2 regions of the Granulicella pectinivorans genome follow, and region 1 is predicted to be linked to the other one. Evidence: riboswitches for the same ligand, from Rfam matches in the RefSeq annotation. Region 1 holds a riboswitch; the other holds the start of a gene.
What was found. Region 1 has a riboswitch for cobalamin ahead of BM400_RS14380 (ribonucleoside-diphosphate reductase subunit alpha). Riboswitches for the same ligand answer to the same signal wherever they lie in the genome.

Region 1 (3,209 bases):
ATCGTTCGCCACCTTCAGAAACGGAACCAACCCCTGCGACTCACCATTCGTCCCGCGGATATGCGCCCCTAGGCCACGCACCGCGCTCCAGTCGTTGCCCAGGCCACCCGCATACTTCGAGAGCAACGCATTGTCCTTGATCGACTTGAAGATCCCATCCAGATCGTCCGGGATCGTCGTCAAAAAGCACGATGAAAGCTGCGGCCGTAGCGTACCCGCGTTGAACAGCGTAGGCGTCGAGCACATGAAGTCGAAGGACGACAGCAGCTCATAGAACTCGATCGCCCTGGCATCCCGGTCGATCTCTCGCACAGCCAGCCCCATCGCAACCCGCATGAAGAACGCCTGCGGTAGCTCGAACCGAATCCGGTCCCGATGCAGAAAATACCGGTCATACAGCGTCTGCAGCCCCAGAAACTGAAAGTTCCGGTCGCGCTCAGGCTTCAACGCAGCCGCCAGCCGCACCAAGTCGAACGCCCCCAGTTCCTTATCCAAGATCTCCAGCTTGATCGCCAGTTTGATGTACTCCGGGAAGTACTCGTCGTAGCGCAGATCGATCTGCCGCTGGGACCCGCTTACCACCTCTGGCAGCACAAACCCCAGGGCTTCATCACGCAATCCGTTCAGCAGCAGTCGCGCACTTACGTACGCGTAGTTGGGCTCCTGCTCCACCAGCGCACGCGCCGCCATCGTCTGCGCGAGCCCCAACTCATGCAGCAGAATGCCGTCATAAAGGTTCCGATGTACCTCCGCCATCACGGCATCGACCGATACACCATCGAGCCCGTCGCACGCCGTCGCCACCACCTGCCGCAGCGCTGCCTCATCCAGTGGCTCTGTCCGCCCATCCTGCAGCTTCACGTTCAGCCGAGGCTGCGCCGGGGCCGCACCCACCTCCTCGCGCTTGCGACGTTCCTGCATGCGCTCCGCGCGGTACAGCACGTACGCCCGCGCGATCTTGTGCTCGCCCGAGCGCATCAGCGCCAATTCGACCTGGTCCTGAATATCTTCAATGTGGATCGCCCGTGCCACGCCCGCCCGACGCGTCAGCGTCTCGACAATCTGCCGAGTCAGCCCATCGACAGCCTCGTGGATGCGCCGCGACTCACTTGCGGCATTCCCTTCAACCGCCAGAAAGGCCTTCGTAATCGCAATCGAGATCCGGCTTGGATCGAAACCGGAGAGACTCCCGCTGCGGCCAATCACCTGAAAATCAGGCGTGGCGGACGTCGAGGAGTGTATGGAGGCAGGGGGAGGAAGGGTCCCAAAATCGTGTGTTGCGGATGCGGCCATGGATAAATCTCCTTGGCCTCTGAAGCGTGCGAGAAAACAGCGGGTCGTCCTCCGCGAAGGACAAAAGTACGCTGCCACCTCGCCTCCCCTCGGAGGCGCTAGCGAATGTTTCGATGGCAGGTCTTCGGACTTTGCAGGATCGGACCTAATCGCCGGACTTCCCAGAGCAAAACTCCAGTGTCATCTTGGGCTTTCGTACCTGCTTACCGCTGCGGGGCAGTTCCGGACTTTCACCGGATTCCCTTTTCACACTCCGCGAAGGAGTGACCATGGAATAAACCCACTATAGCTTGCGACCCCACCTGGAGAGCAACTACCAATTGTGGATATCTCGGCACAGCCGACAACACCCGCACCAAAGGGCTACAATCCCCCCAAAGGAATCCATGCGGTCATTTGGGGTTGTTGGTATAGCTTCTGCGGGTTGGGTGGGCTTGTTTGCTGCGGCACAAACTAACACCCTTACCAGGGAGAAGTCCGACCACGGTTGGCGTCTTCTTTTTATCCGCAAACCCTATCCCGCCACGGCCTCGTCGGGGATCGCCGGCAGCACCTCTTGATGCTTCACCTTTGCCACGATCATCACCAGGACCCCGGCCAGAACGCTCACCAGAGCGGCCAACTGCGCGTTGCTCATGCCCCAATACAGCTTGGGGTTCACCCGGACGAACTCGACCAGGAACCGACCGATGCCGCTCAGCACCAGGTAAAGCCCGGTCAGCCATCCCAGAGGCAGCATCTTCTTGCCCAGCCTCCACAAGAACCAGCCAATCAGCAGCGCAAACAGAAACTCGTACACCGGAGTAGGCTGCACCAGCGCGTCCGGCGGCGTCGGAGGCACCAGCGCGTCCTTCGCCATGTGCACACCCCACGGCAGCGTCGTATTGATCCCGTAGTCTCCATCGCCCGAGGTGAGACATCCGATGCGGCCTACGCCGTAGCCGATGGCTGCCGCTGGAGCGGCGAGGTCCAACATCCTTACGGCGGCGGCCCAACTGGTCCGACCTTCCGGACGAGCCTGCCGGCCTTCCCACATCAGCCAGCCGATGCCGAAGACCAGTCCGCCAAACCACGCGAACCCGCCCTGGAGGTACTTCAGGAAGCCCAGCAGCACCTCCATCGGGTGGGACCAGCCGGGCAGCGCAATCTGCTTCATCTCCGCCACCAGCGCATGGACATCCTGCAGCTCGTGCCACGTCTTCGCGCCCAGCACGCCCATGATCGTCACCAGCGTCACGATGCTCAGCGCATCGGCGTCCACGCCATTGCGGATAAAGTTCTTGTGCAGCACGATCCCCGCCACCACGGCCGCCAGCCACAACAGCAGCCCAAACGTCCCCAGATGTAGCGGTCCCAGATTGATAAACGGATACATAACCCTCGCAAAAGGGGCCGAAAGCCCCAGCACCCAAGTATACCGAAGCGCGCCAGACGCCGGGACCCAAGACTTAAGCACTGTTCTCCCACAGCCCAATCCGCGATACGCTAGTACCTTATGGCAACGACGACCCCCTCCTTCCCGTCCCCCTCCGTCATGGAAGTCCTCTTCTCCACCGAGCAGATCGCCGCTCGCGTCAAGGCCATCGGCGACCAGATCACCGCGGACTACGCCGGCCTCACGAAGAACGGCCAACCCATCGTCCTTATCGGAGTGCTCAAGGGCGCGGCCATCTTCCTTGCCGACCTTGCCCGCTCCATCCAGGTCGACAACACCTTCGACTTCGTCGCCGTCTCCAGCTACGGCCGCGCCCGTGTCTCCTCCGGAGCCGTCAAGCTCATCAAGGACATCGACAACCCCATCGAGGGCAAGCACGTCATCCTGGTCGAAGACATCCTCGACACCGGCCTCACCCTCAGCTACCTCCGCGGCCTCATGCTCCAGCACAAGCCCGCCTCGCTGAAGATCGCCACCTGCC
Region 2 (3,209 bases), 480 kb from region 1:
TGGCATCACCCGTCCAGCTCCTGGGCAGGAGAAGCGCGCAGCCCTGTACATCACGACTACACTCTTCGGATCGATCTTGGCGGTCATCGCATTGTTCCTTCTGCTCCTCCACACGCTGTAGCACGCAACGTGCGGCGTCGCATGCCCCTTTCCATAGCAGCGGGCAACGGAGTGAAAAGCTTTACCCCACATTGCGGTCACTCAGAAAGACGCGCAGGTCGCGAAGATTGTTCCCAGTGGGACCGGTCATCAGCGTGTCGCCCAATGCGTCGAAAAGGGGGTAGGCATCGAAGCTTCTGAGCGCCAGAACAGGATCGAAACCTGCGGCTGCGGCGCGCTGCCACGTCGTACGGTCGACGACGGCTCCGGCCGCGGGACTATGGCCGTCGATGCCATCGGACCCGGCGCTGAGGAGCGTCAAGGGGAGCGCACGGCGAGCCAGCTCTCCGGCACAATACAGCGCAAATTGCTGGTTCCGTCCCCCCCGGCCGGCTGGGCCGTCCACCGTGACCACTACCTCACCCACAGAGATCAGGCAGGCTTTCTCATATTGCAACGCGTGTTCCGTCGCCCGTCCGAGCAGATAGTCTGCCGCGTGCCGATAGGGATGGTCGTCACACGAAGAATCGAAGAGCACGGTGTAGCCGAGCGCGCGTGCGGCGTCCGCGGCGCGTGCCGCCAGTTGCTCGCTCGAAAGGATGGCCTCGAAGGTGGCTCTGGCGAAGACGCCGTCCGTATCTTTGGGCGTCTCGGGAAGAGCAGGATCGGCGAAGCACGCCGCAACGGCATCAGGGAGAGGCGAAGACAGTCCTCCGAGAAGAGCACGCGCGTCCGCCAGCGTCGACGGATCCGGCATCGACGGCCCGGAGGCGACCGCGTTCAGCGCATGCGCGGGCACATCGGAGACGAGTAGAGTGACCTGCGCGGCCGCACCTGCCGCAGCTACGGCGAGCCGCCCTCCCTTGACCGCCGAGAAATGTTTCCGGATGATGTTGATCTTCTCGATGGGCAGGCCAGAGGCCACCAACGCCTTGTAAAAGTCGGCGACGTCATCGATGCGGATCGTGGGATCGAGCGGCAATTCAAACATCGAGGAGGCACCCCCGCTGATGAGAAACAGGACAAGCGTCCTGGCATCAGCCGTGCGGAGCAGAGCCAGAGCAGCCTCGGCCGCCTGCCGGGAGACCTTATCCGGCGAAGGGTGCGCCCCATGCAGGACGGTGACCCCCGCAGAGGTGGGAAGTGTCGCCTCCGGCGTGACGACCAGCGCCTGAATCGGCAGCAGCGTGGGTGCGAGTGCCTCGCGAGCCGCCTCGAACATCGTTGCCCCGGCCTTCCCGATCGAGAGGACCACAATGTGGTCCAGCTCGGCAACCCGAAGAGTGCGGCCTGTGACGGTCAACGCATCGGCGCTTACCGAGAGTGCGTCTCGAACCGCTTCCCCGACATCAAGGGTCGCAAGCGTGGTGTGGAAGATGGCGGCAGCGTCATGATTCATACGGTATCCATTCTTAGCACGCAGCAACGAACCTGTCGCGTCGGTGCCGAAGAAACATCGAACACACGCTCTGACGAGCCCGCAGCTCGACGTTCCCCCCGCTCCATGGGTGCCTGGGGATGCTAAACTTCAAGTAATCTCTGGTGCTCGAAAGAGTGAAAATGGGAATCCGGTGAGAATCCGGAACTGCCCCGCAGCGGTAAGCAGGAACGAACGCCCAACAGGTATTGGCCTCATGGCTGAGAAACCGGGCAAGTAGGTAGCCTGCAAGTCCGAAGACCTGCCAGAGACAATCGCACGCGCCTCCGAGGGGAGGTGGAGTCGCAATGGCCTCGTCTCTACATTGCGTGGAGTTTCCAGTCTCTGGAACCGTTGTCTCTTCATCGAACATCCTCTCCCAGGTCTGGGAGTCTTCATGGTCATATCCGTTGTCACACGGCGCGACACGCTGAACGCGAAAGGAACCCCTGCGTCATGACGGGATTTCTCATCGCGGGCACGTCGAGCGGCGTCGGCAAGACGACCGTGACCCTCGCTCTCATCGCCGCCTTTAGAAAACGTGGACTCATCGTGCAGCCCTTCAAGGGCGGCCCGGACTTCCTCGACACCGGCCATCAGACCCTGGCCTCCGGCCGGCCCTCCCGCAATCTAGACACCTGGATGCTCGACCACGAGAGCAACCGCGCAGTCTTCGCCTCGGCCTCCCAAGGCGCGGATGCAGTGATCGTCGAAGGCATGATGGGCCTCTTCGACGGCAAGGACGGAGCCTCAGACGCAGGCAGCAGCGCGGAGATCGCACGCCTCCTTCAACTCCCCGTCGTCCTCGTCCTGGACGCCGGAAAGAGCGCGCGCAGCATCGCCGCCGTCGTCCTCGGCTTCGAACTCTTCGATCCGCAACTCAACATCGCCGGCGTCATCCTGAACCGCGTAGCGAGCGACCGTCACTTCCACATGTTGAAGGCGGCCATTCACTCTCGCTGCGCCACGCCTCTGCTCGGATGGCTTCCACGCGAACCGGCCATCGCCATTGCGGAACGCCATCTCGGATTGCAGACAGCGGAAGAGCAGTCCGCCGCGCACAACGCGCAACGGCTGGACACGCTGGCGCAGTTGGCCGAAACCCACCTCGATCTCGATGCTCTGCTCACCCTGCAGTGCGGCATGCAATTCGAAGCATTCGCTTCGACGCCCGCCCCCGCCGCGCAAGTCCGTATCGGAGTAGCCCGCGATGAGGCCTTCAGCTTCTACTACGAGGACAACTTCGATCTCCTCCGCCAAGCCGGAGCGGAGATTGTTCCCTTCAGCCCACTCCACGATCGAGCCCTTCCACCCAACCTCGACGCCCTGTACCTCGGTGGCGGCTATCCGGAGCTGCACGCAGACTCCCTCAGCGACAATCACTTAATGTTGATGGCGATCCGTGCATTTGCCGCCACAGGCAAACCCATCTACGCGGAGTGCGGCGGCATGATCTATCTTGGCGAATCGTTGCGTCTGAAAGACGGTCGTTCTATCTCCTTCGCGGGCTTGCTTCCCCTCACCTTTGCGATGACCCAACGTCTCGTCCGTTTCGGCTACGTCACCGTCGAGTTGCTCCACGATTGCCTCTTGGGGCCTGCCGGAACGACTTTTCGCGGCCATAGCTTCCATCACTCCGACGTCACGTCCGACGTCGATCGTTCGACGCTGTCGAAGGCCTACCGCATCTCCT

Region 2: another riboswitch for cobalamin. It lies ahead of BM400_RS16515 (cobyrinic acid a,c-diamide synthase CobB); the one in region 1 lies ahead of BM400_RS14380 (ribonucleoside-diphosphate reductase subunit alpha).

The regions. Positions count from the first base shown of each region.
Region 1 is NZ_FOZL01000001.1:3,628,823-3,632,031, forward strand. It holds gene BM400_RS14380 (ribonucleoside-diphosphate reductase subunit alpha) at 1-1,293, opposite strand, end outside; cobalamin riboswitch at 1,392-1,580, opposite strand; gene BM400_RS14385 (prolipoprotein diacylglyceryl transferase) at 1,808-2,668, opposite strand; gene hpt (hypoxanthine phosphoribosyltransferase) at 2,789-3,209, shown strand, end outside.
Region 2 is NZ_FOZL01000001.1:4,112,908-4,116,116, reverse strand. It holds gene BM400_RS22145 (hypothetical protein) at 1-121, shown strand, start outside; gene BM400_RS16520 (glycerate kinase type-2 family protein) at 182-1,498, opposite strand; cobalamin riboswitch at 1,623-1,800, shown strand; gene BM400_RS16515 (cobyrinic acid a,c-diamide synthase CobB) at 1,973-3,209, shown strand, end outside.